One region of the Paenibacillus tundrae genome, then DNA from elsewhere that is predicted to be linked to it. Evidence: riboswitches for the same ligand, from Rfam matches in the RefSeq annotation. Region 1 holds a riboswitch; the other holds the start of a gene.
What was found. A riboswitch is a leader RNA that binds a small molecule or an ion and turns the genes downstream of it on or off. The one in region 1 is predicted to bind cobalamin.

Region 1 (5,886 bases):
CCGTTTACCTGCCCCGTCTACTTCCATCAAAGGTTTACTGATGTCGCGCTGAACATTGAAGCTCGGATCTGCCTGTTTCCCCATAAACTTAAGTTCATTCCGATTGGCATGCACCATTTGGTTCGTGTCTTTACTCATGGCATCATCCCTTTACGAAGCTTCTTATTTCTGTGCAAAAGATAGGCGAAGAACGGTGCACCGACAAATGCGGTAACAACGCCTAGCGGAATTTCAGTTGGCGCCAATACCGTACGAGCGATCGTATCTGCCCACACCATGAATATGGCTCCGCCTATTGCAGATAGTGGCACCAGCAGACGATAATCAGGCCCTACGATCAGTCGAAGAATATGCGGAATGACAAGTCCTACAAATCCGATGACGCCCGACACTGATACGGCTCCTGCCGTAAGCAGCGTGCCAACCGCCAGCACCGATAGCTTCAATCCATCCACCTGCACTCCAATGTGAGCCGCCTGACGCTCTCCCAGAGCAAGCACATTCAACGAACGTGCACGACTCCAGAGGAAGATCAGACCAAGCAGAAAATATGGGAAAAGGATGGCCGTATACGACCACCCACGCAGTGCCAGACTTCCCATCGTCCAGTATATAATTTCATTAATCGTCTGTTTCGACATGGTCGATAGGAAGGAGACAACTGCCCCTAGGAAACTTTGCATGACCACGCCCGCCAGAATCAGACTATGTGTTGGTATTTTTCGACCCTCACGAGCCAGTGCCAGCACGAACCATAGCGTCAACACGCCGGTTAAGAACGCAACCAAAGGCAAGGTCCAGATTCCGATTAATGCATATTGTAATCCGAAGAAAATCAGAAACGCTGCACCCACCGATGCACCAGATGATACGCCTAACGTAAACGGATCTGCGAGAGGGTTACGAAGCACCCCTTGGAAGCCAGCACCCGCTATTGCTAGAGAGGCACCCACGAGCACGGCAAGCAGTACCCGCGGGAATCGCACCTTCCATATAATCTGTTCTGCTGCTGTGCTCCAATCGGGAGTAATCCAATCCCCAATCCACGGAATGTGATGCAGCAGAATACCTGCAATGTCACGGACAGGCAAGGATACTGAACCAATGCCCGTGCAGATCAGCACCGTCAACACAAGTAGTCCTATCCCAGCCGTCCCGTACACCGCTAGCTTTTTACTCATTGGAACAGATCAGGGTAGATCGCTTTAGCTACGGCTTTCAGACCTTCGGTTACCCGTGGTCCTGGACGACTAAGTAGGTTGGCATCTAGACCGATAACCGCATCGTCTTTTACCGCGGTAATCTGATCCCAGCCGCTACGAGCTTTGATAATTTGATCCAGTGTTTTGGAATTCTCATCGATAACATCATTGGCATACAGAATTACATCTGGGTTCGCAGCAATGATATTTTCTTCATTAATTTCGTTCCAGCCTTGCAAATCAGAAGCAACGTTGTTTCCTCCAGCAAGTGTGATCAGCTCATCCATGAACTCACCTTTACCCACTGTCCAGCCAGGGGAAAATTCAACATATACGTTCTTCTTCTCTTCCGGTTTAACTGCCTTCACCGCTTCAGTAACATCTGTTACATCTTGCTTCATCTTCGCGATGATCTCTTGTGCTTTTTCCTGCGTATCTGTAATTTGACCAAATGTCTCAATGTTGTTCGCTACATCATCTACTGATTTTGGATCAGTCTTGAAAATAACAATCCCCAGGTCACGGAATTTCTTTACCGCTTCTTCATTCATAGAAATACCTGTGAATACAATGTCTGCATCCGCTGCAATGATGGACTCTTCATTCGGTTTAGAAACACCGCCCATTTTGGGCTTCGTTGTAGCTGCTTCAGGGTAATCATCAAAATCAGATACACCTACGATCTGCTCGTCCAATCCAAGGGCGAACAACGACTCTGTCTCCGCTGGAGATACAGATACAATTTTGGCTGGTGCTTTTTCAAACGTGAATGTCTCACCCGTTGCATCTGTAACGGTAATTGGATATTGTGTCTTGAGATCCGTTGTTGTCTGTTCTTGACTCTGTTCCTGTGCAGGTTGCTGTGATGCTCCTGACCCCTCATTCGTTGTTGCATTGCCACATCCAGCCAAAGCCAGTGCCAGAGCCGCTGCACTAAGCAGAGACGCTACGCTTTTCCAATTCTTGATACTCATTGTGTTCATTCTCCCCTTCTCTATCTGTTCTATTAATCCTGTGTCGTGCTCAAAACTAAATGCCCATGTCTTGATGTTCCTGTATAAGGTTGAACTACAACATTTACACGTTATCGGAGAGTGAAGAACTCATATTGGAACAATAAAAATCCCCAATCCTTACAACAGGATCAGGGATAACGTCTCGCATATGGCGTGCTCTACGCATGATGAATCACCTGCGCTGTTCATACACAGAACACTGCCCGAAACGCTGTCCTTTCCTCGAAGGAACACCGGTCTATACGTCCAGGGCAGGTAACCTGACTTACAGGATTATTCCTGATTCACAGTGGCGGGACCGTGCCGGATTTACACCAGCTTCCCTATTTCATCCGTTTGCGTACATGGTATGAATACACATAACCATGCAACTCCAATGCATACGGAACCCTTGGTCGCTTATGATCTAAACATTCAATTGAGCATATTAGTTGTATACGTATGGTTGAGCATCTAATCCTTGATTAGACCCATCAGGCCCCTACGCATCGTCACACGTCTGTTGTGATTATAGGTTATATTGTACAACCTTACAAGCCGATTCAAGGAAATGCAACCTGGCTTCCTACCCATCCGCTCGCCCCGTAATCCAGTCTGACCTTAATGGCTTGGCCTGGAATAACCTGCGTATCCCAGAAGTTCAGATCAGGGATTAGGCGAGATATAGCATATCGGATCACACCGCCATGTGTCACGATACCCATCTGAGGTACATCAACCGTTACTGGTTCGGACAATGCATCGTGCAACAAGCAGGTATTCAGAAAAGAATCAATCCTTGCAGTAAATGCCTGCCATGACTCCCCCTTCGGTGGTGTCACATTCTGTGGATCATCAATCCAGTCTCGATATTGCTGAATGTGTTGGAGTTGATCATACGTCTTCCCCTCCCACTCCCCAAAATCAATCTCTCTGAGGCGTGCATCTAGATGTGCCTGTTCTCGCTGCAAGGGAGCGATGCTTGCGAGGGTCTGCTGACAGCGAAGTAAATCACTGGAGTACAGCTTGCTCCAACAGAGGCTCTGAAGCTGCTCCCGGAGCGGAGCAAGCTCTTGCTTCGCTTCAGGCAGGAGGCCGATATCCGTATGCCCCAGATATCTTTTTTCCTGATTCCATAACGTTGTCCCATGACGGATAAAAATGAGATCACGCGAATGCATTATGTTTTTTTTATTAGGTATCACCACAGTAATGTACCTCCAGCGAGCCAGATGACGAGGGAAACAAGTACACACAGGATGACAAAGGAACCTGCCGACCAGAACATGAGGCGGGTCGTTCGCACGATATCCTCTGCACCCATTAAGCGAGTCGGTTCTCCCATATATGCACGAAAAGACGAGACACCATGATACACGTTATGCCCACCCAGTCTGATCCCCAGTGCACCTGCAACGGCAGACTCGGGAAAGCCGCTATTCGGGCTCGGATGCAGTCTTGCATCCCGGGATACCATCTGTGCTGCCCTTCTTGCATCTAGCTTCATGACCCATGCTCCACTAATCAATAATACAGCCGTGATTCGAGCTGGAATCCAGTTAGCCCAATCATCCAGACGAGCGGATGCCCAGCCGAGATGCAGATATTTATCGTTTTTGTAACCAACCATGGAATCTAGTGTATTGACGGCTCGATATGCCATGGCAAGCGGCGCGCCGCCAATAAGGGCGTAGAACAAAGGAGACACGATTGCATCCACAATATTCTCAGCTACCGTCTCCACCGTTCCCCTTACGATCTCAGGTTCATCTAGATGCGCCGTATCACGTCCTACAATCATACCAAGAGCGCGCCTCGCCGCAGGAAGATCTCCCTGGATGAGATGACGATATACGTCCATCCCTGCATCCTTTAATCCTTTGGAAGCAATCGTTGTCGCAATCAATATGACCTCAGCTACCACTGCAACCATCGGATGAATATGTGCAAGGAGATAGATCAGTCCCCAAGTCACGGCAAAAGAACCACCTGCAATCAAGATCGGAAACCAGATTCCCGCTTTTTTGAGTCCTTGATTGGAAGTGACACGAGATCGTATAACCCGCTCCAGTGCGGAGATGGCTTTTCCCATACCGATGACTGGATGAGGAATCCACCTCGGATCTCCGATACAACGATCTAATATGTATGCTGCGACAATGATCCAAGCTCCTGTCATCCCGATCCAATATGACGAAGAGAACCATTGATTCAATTCTAGTATCATTATTTGTTGTTCCTCCCGCTCCATTGCCGTCCGGCCTGCAAACTTTCCGTAATCGTATCATAGACAAGTCTGCCAATCACTGAACCTAGAACGGTGGCTGTTCCCGCATAAGTCAAAATCGGATTATGCTGATCCTGACTCACCGCAAGCACAATTGCATCGGTGGTGGTTCCAGTAGCGGTTAGGCCATTCTCGGAATCTCTCACTCCAGCATCAGCCAGAGCAGCAGCCTTCGCTTCTACCGCAGTCTGAATCGCATTCACCATGGCTCCATTCGTCAAACGACCGTTCAACCACAACATCATATTAATGGTGCCAGGTATGTACGCTCCATCCAGCTGCTGGACAGCATCAGTTCGGTTCCCCATCGCATCGAATACCATTCTTGGTGAACCGGCGCGTGCAGCATTCGATACGCCTGCCGTTGTACAGCATAAGAGCCCAAAGTCAGAGTTCGCATACTCTTGAATTGAAGTATGTTCCAGACGGACGGCTGTCAGCAGACCGGTACACGCATCCTCTCGTTCCTTCCATTCACGGAGTAGACACTGTATATCGTGCGGAGGATCGTCACAGCGATAATGCTTATCTACATAAATGTTAAATATCCGATCCAGTTCAACCATGCCTCCGCCATAGACTGCACTGGAGATCGCAGTAGCTACAGAGGGAACGGACGCTTTAACATGACGTTCTTGAGCGTTAATAGTCAATCCTGGCCATACAGAAGAAGCATATTCACCGGGATAACGATAGACTTGTCTCCCCTTCGACTCTTCATCAAGAAACGGTAAGGTCATCGTTCGAGCCACCTTCCTTTACGTGAGGAGTTTCCTGAGAAAAGGTCTGAGAGATATGCTCAGAAATATGCTGTGAATTAGTCTGAGCAATTACACTTTGCATTGCGCTCAGTAAACGCCCATTGGCATCCGCATCCTTCACCGCAAACCGAACATGTCGTTCGCCAAGCCCAGGATACATTGCACAGCTGCGAATGAGAATACCACGCTCTCCCAGTGCTGCCTGCATTGCGGTCGCTGACCACGGTTCCGGCAGACGAGCCAATATGAAGTTAGCTTCTCCGCGCGTAACCTGACAACCACAAGCCTCCAGCCCCTCAGTCAATAGGTTCCGTTCACGAGAAACATAAGCAAGCGTTTCCTGTTCGAAGCCCTCCCCATCGCGGAGACAGGCTTCCCCAGCAATCAGCGCCAGCCCATTGACACTCCAAGTGACTTGCTTCGCAGTCATGGCTTGTATTAATTCAGATCGTGCCAGTGCATAACCTAGACGCAGTCCCGGAATCGCGTAAAACTTCGTCATCGAACGTATGATCATGACCTGGGGGTACTCATTTAATCGAGGTGCAAGTGACTGCCTCCGAGCTTCAGGGATAAAGTCCATGAATGCTTCATCAATCACTAAAATCGTGTTCGTTTTCTCTGCTGAGCGAGCCAGGCGA
Region 2 (5,886 bases), 2.1 Mb from region 1:
ACAAGTGAGTGACTTTCTTGATCGGTTTGATCTAGCGTTAGCTGCGGCAACACTACCGACCATGATTACGAAAATTGCGTTTGATCTCTACTTTATCTGCTGGGGGATGAAACGAATGATTCCAAAAGTATCCGGTAAGGTGTTAACTGGGCCGATTGCTTTGCTTGGTTTTGTCTGTGCGTTCTGGTTCTTCCGGAATGCAATTCAACTCTTTCGATTTACTAGAGAATGGACGTGGGTCGCCATTTTGTTTGAGGTGCTGTTACCGATTCTAATATTTCTGTTTCTGCATCCTCGCAAACAAGATCGACAACCCTCTGCAGCTAAGGATAGTGGCAATAGTGGAGGACAGAAGCATAAGCCGGATTCAAAAGAATCCACTTCGAAAGATCCGAAGAAAAGTGATGAGGATACAGATCATCAAACGGGAGAGCTTCAGCCTTCCTGATCCTTTTCATAAAAAAACGTTATAGCTGAACATGCACCAAATGGCATGAACAAGGTTTCCCTCCACAGGACTACCCTGTATACTGTAGTCAGACTGAAGAACGTTCGGCTGAACGAACTGGGGGGAACTTGAATGGCTCAACATTTGGCAGGCATACGTGTAGCACTTACAGGACCACGCAAATCGAAGGAAATGTCCCTGCTCGTCGAGAAAATGGGTGGAATCCCACTCGTGCGACCTGCACAGGGAACCGTGTTTTTGGATGATCGGAATATTCGCGATGGCCTCGTATCTTGGATCTCTGATACACCGGATTGGGCTGTACTGACAACAGGTATGGGTTTGGATGCGCTATTTGATATGGCAGAGGATATGGAAGTTGCGGGTCAATTATTGGACTCTTTATCTGAATCATCCATTGCAGCGCGTGGATACAAGACGGTGAATGCACTTCGCAAGCGGAAGCTCAATCCATTAGTTCGGGATGATGATGGCAGTACAGATGGGTTGATTCGGGAATTGGAATCACATGATCTTGCAGGGAAAAAAGTAATACTACAGCTACATGGTGAGACAGCACCGAAGCTGGTAAACTGGCTGCAAGAGCAAGGTGCAGAGGTTCGACAAGTATTGCCTTACCGCCACGTCCCTCCAGAGGATCATGAGTTGGAACAGCTATTGAATGAGATTGTGAATCGTGAGGTTGATGCAGTAGCTTTTACAAGTGGACCCCAAGTTCGCTTTTTGACGGCATATGCCACATCCCAAGGGAAGCTAGAGCAGATGCTGCAGGCCTTTCGTGAAGGGGTCGTTCCTGCTTCTGTAGGTAAAGTGACGGCGAATGCGATGCGTGAAGAGGGCATTGAGGCACTTGTTGTGCCAGAAGAAGAGAAGATGGGTGCCCTGATCGTGGAGCTAGGACGTTATTATGCTGCTGCACAAGTAGACAAAGCATAACTTCAAATCATAATAGGTATGAAGAGATATCGATAGACACCGTAAAACGGACGTACTTGTTGTAGACCATACCGTACTTCTATATACGTTATCCTGATCCATTGCATGGGTCAGGATTTTTGCTGTTCTCTAGTTTCGTGAATGGATTTATTCTAAAGTTTGGAGAAAAGGTAAGCGGTTTATCCTGATCTTAAACATGGACATTTTTTCCTGAGCGATGTTATGATACAAACAAATGATTTGGCATGGTGCTCATTCCAGCCTATACGGGGAACGTTCAACATTATCAGGTTTGATCTGACCGATCTCGTGGATAGTATGCTGAATTACATATTGAAAACAAGCAAGGTGCTCTTGCGTCAAGCAAGAGGTAACAGGGAATCGGGTGCAAATCCCGAGCGGTCCCGCCACTGTAATGGTGAAGCTCTTTTTTGATTGAAGTCACTCGTTATTCGGGGAAGACAGAAGAAGAAGCTGATGATCCAGAGCCAGGAGACCTACCTTGCATGTGTCACCAAACCCTTCGCGGAAAGGAAAGGTGTACGAATAATCAGGAAACAGGCGGACAGACGGTTCGCCTGGTAGGCCTTTTATTTGGCGTATTCAACAACTCGACGACTCTGTGTATTCAAGTGTTGTAGTTGTTTTCTTGAGTGTACGTACATACGTATCCCATCCGATTGTAGGATGGGATTTTTTTGATTTTAAGAGAATGAGAAATGAATCGTTGTGGATCGAATGTACTTATCCATTTTTGAACAAAAAGCTGTTTCATGAAGCCTATTTATATAGAAGTTGCTGAACGGAATTATGGAATGTGTAGGTTTACTCAGGGTGATGGAGGAGGAGAAGCGATGCAAGGTCAAGGTAAGTTGCTGGTCATCGGATTTGGCCCAGGCGCGATGGAACATATTACGAATCGTGCACTGGAGGCGCTTCAGGAGAGTGAGGTTATCATCGGCTACAACACGTATGTCGATCTCATTCGGCCGTTATTAAACGGACAAGCGATCGTGCGGACGGGGATGACAGAGGAAGTAAGCCGGGCTCAAGAAGCGGTTAGACAGGCCGAAATGGGCAAAATTGTTGCGGTAATCTCCAGTGGTGACGCCGGTGTATACGGTATGGCAGGTCTAGTCTATGAGGTGTTGATGGAACAGGGATGGAAGCCTGAGAGTGGCGTTGCCGTTGAAGTCATCCCAGGTGTATCGGCTATCAATTCCTGTGCATCGCTACTTGGCGCACCGGTGATGCATGATGCGTGTACGATCAGCTTAAGTGACCACCTTACCCCATGGGATACGATTATTCGCCGGGTTGAAGCAGCGGCATCAGCAGACTTTGTTATTGCACTCTATAACCCGCGCAGTGGGCGGAGAACACGTCAAATTGTCGAGACACAGGAAATGCTGCTTCGTTACCGTGATCCCAAGACTCCAGTTGGATTGGTCAAAAGCGCTTACCGGGATCGTCAGGACGTTGTCATGACTACCCTGGAAGACATGCTTAATCATGAGATCGGTATGCTGACCACGGTGATCATCGGTAACTCCTCGACCATGATGTACGAAGGGCTCATGGTCACTCCGCGTGGGTATCAGCGCAAATATACGCTGAATACCGCAGAACAGTCGCTCAGACCTCATGAGCGACTTCGCACCGAAGCCGAGCCATGGTCGCTCGGCGCAAGAGAAGCCCGCGCTACCACCTCTGGTGAGGTAGCGGGCTCGGACGCGGCTCGCGAAGCACAAGCCGCAAAGCCCCAGGCGGAGCCAGCCATGCCCGGCGTTAGCGCCGGAACAGGCCCAGCTCCGCAGAGCCAGCCGCCTGCCGGTGCAGGAGCCTCTGCTGCGCAGGCATCGCACCCGGCTGGCGGCGGCACCGCCGTGCTCGCTGGCGAGCGGCCAGCGTCAGTGCCGGCAGAAGCCGCGCCGCGCGTAGCGGTTGCTGCGTCGCAAGCGGGCGCCGCTGCGCTGGCGGCGGAAGCGCTAACGCGGCTCGCGGTAGGCGGTGCCCTGGCGGGCGAGTCCGCTCGCCGCTGGCTGGGCGCGGCGCCTGCTGCGCCTGGCGTGAGCGGCGAAGCACCGCAGGCCGCAGTCGCTACGGCAGTTCGCACTGCGCCTGCACCAGGGCAGAAGCCGCCGCTGTTCGAAGTTGGCGTATCGCCTGGCGTCGGCAACAAGAAGTTCACTGCTGTGCAGATGGCACTGCTTGCACAGTGCGCGAGTGAAGATGGGGAGCTGGAGTATACACCAGAGCACCAGATTATTTTGCGAGTGCCAACCTTTGAGCCGGATCAGCTGGTAGACGAGCTGCGGGCAGCTAATTTTATCGTAGTACCGATCGGGGATGTCATTAAAGTGAAAGCATGTGACTTCTGTGACATGGAGAAGGATGATGCTGTGCCGATGGCTAATCATTTGCAAGCCGTTATTGGCGGATTAAATGCTCCGAAGGAAACAAGCGTTGCCCTCAATGGATGTGGGATGGCTTGTTATGGTGCGGTGCTTGAGGATATCGGTATTGTGTACCGCAAAGGTGGGTATGACCTGTTCCTTGGCGGTAAGAAATTCGGACGTAATGCACATCCTGCACAACCCGTGGCTGAAGGCATTACGGGAGATGAGATTGGCGGCATTGTGGAACGGATTGTCGCAGAGTATCGAGAAAAAGGACATCCGAATGAACGTTTCCATAAATTTTTCAAACGTGTTGGCGTGATTCAAGGCTTCCGTCATGTGGATGCACCCGTTACGGTGGAAGTTAATCCGATCTGTGGCGACTAATTTTCTGCGAGACAGAACAGAACTCACAAGGTTGTAAGTGTGTGTTCAATAAGATCCTTTTTTGCAGAGAATGCAATATAAATCACCTTTCAGTTCGAACTGGATAACCCTGAATCGAGTGATACCAACACGTTGTTATATAGAAGAGAGTAGCTGGACTATATCGTGATATGAAAATGTAGAAACATGCAATTGTTGATGTGCAATGAATGGAACACAAACACTATCTGATGAGATGCCTAGATCCGTAGATCAGGCTAGGGAGGAATTATCCGGAGATGAATGCGATATTGCTGGTGGGACACGGTAGCCGTGATCCCGAGGGAAACCGGGAGTTAATGGAGTTTGCAAACTCAGTGGCAGAGAAGACACCGAAGAATACGATTGTGGAAACTTGTTTTTTGGAGTTAGCTAAACCAGGTATTGCCCAAGGTGTAACGGCATGTGTAGATAAGGGCGCGACACGCGTCGTGCTCGTACCCATTATTTTGTTCGCAGCAGGTCATGCCAAAATCGATATTCCAAATGCCATTGACCGTGCCAAAGCGCGTTATCCGCAAGTGGAGTTTATCTATGGCCGTCCTATTGGTGTACATGAGAAAGTTATTCAGATTATGCAGACCCGTTTGCAGGAAGCACAGCCTGTGCATGCAAGTTCCGGCGGAGGAACGGCTGTAGCGACTGCACCGGTAGCAACGGACGAAGAGACGGCGATCCTAGTGCTGGGGCGCGGCAGTAGTGACCCTGATGCGAACAGTGACTTTTTCAAAATGACGCGGATGTTGTGGGAGAAGTTGCCCTACAAGTGGGCCGAAAGTAGCTTTATCGGTGTAACTCAGCCTTCCTTTCCGGATGGACTGCAACGTTGCCTTCTGCTTGGAGCGAAGAAAATTATCGTGATGCCGTACTTCCTGTTCACAGGTGTGCTCATTAAACGTATTGATGAGATGACGGCAGAATTTGCAGCAGCACATCCAGAAGTTCAGGTTGAGATCGGGGGATATTTCGGTTTACATCCACAACTGGTGGAAGTCGTGCTAGAACGAGCTAACGAGGGCTTATATGGACGCGTAGCTGCCAACTGTGATAATTGCCAGTTCAGACTGGAAGCGGCGAAACATCACCATCATCACCACGATCATGACCATGATCACGACCACGACCATGACCACCATCATGATCACGATCATCATCACGACCACCATCATGATCACGACCATCACCATCACGATCATGTGCATACACATCACGACGAAGAGACTCATGCACACGATCACCATCATGAACATACGCACGACCACCATGATCATCTCCATGTGCATGCGGGAAATGAACACGAGAAGGCTGAACAAAAGCTAGCGCCTGATTTCCATCACGATCACGATGGCGAGTTACATCATACTCATCATGATCAAGAAATCATTTCCGGTCACCACCATGATCTGCCTTCACATGCCGAGACAGATGAGCAGACAACTAACGCACAGATTGCTGTCGCGGAGGAGCAGGTGAAGGGCTCATGATCTTCATGTTATGTGGAACAAGTGATGCACGGGAGCTCGCATTACAAATTCAGCAGCAAGGTACAGAGGTGCTGACATCTGTAGTGACCGAGAGCGCGGCGAATAGTCTGTCAGAGGCAGGTTTGCCGGTACGTACAGGTCGTTTGACGATTCAAGCGATGGTAGAACTGGT

Region 2: linked by a shared signal. The riboswitch ahead of cobJ (precorrin-3B C(17)-methyltransferase) and the one ahead of V6W81_RS06910 (ABC transporter substrate-binding protein) in region 1 are both predicted to bind cobalamin.

The regions. Positions count from the first base shown of each region.
Region 1 covers NZ_CP145605.1:1,592,859-1,598,744, reverse strand. The annotation lists gene V6W81_RS06920 (ABC transporter ATP-binding protein) at 1-27, opposite strand, end outside; gene V6W81_RS06915 (FecCD family ABC transporter permease) at 135-1,181, opposite strand; gene V6W81_RS06910 (ABC transporter substrate-binding protein) at 1,178-2,176, opposite strand; cobalamin riboswitch at 2,452-2,601, opposite strand; gene V6W81_RS06905 (histidine phosphatase family protein) at 2,761-3,405, opposite strand; gene cbiB (adenosylcobinamide-phosphate synthase CbiB) at 3,399-4,376, opposite strand; gene V6W81_RS06895 (adenosylcobinamide amidohydrolase) at 4,424-5,224, opposite strand; gene cobD (threonine-phosphate decarboxylase CobD) at 5,205-5,886, opposite strand, start outside.
Region 2 covers NZ_CP145605.1:6,041,344-6,047,229, reverse strand. The annotation lists gene V6W81_RS27035 (GerAB/ArcD/ProY family transporter) at 1-448, shown strand, start outside; gene V6W81_RS27030 (uroporphyrinogen-III synthase) at 581-1,405, shown strand; cobalamin riboswitch at 1,735-1,924, shown strand; gene cobJ (precorrin-3B C(17)-methyltransferase) at 2,260-4,191, shown strand; gene V6W81_RS27020 (sirohydrochlorin chelatase) at 4,470-5,714, shown strand; gene cobK (precorrin-6A reductase) at 5,711-5,886, shown strand, end outside.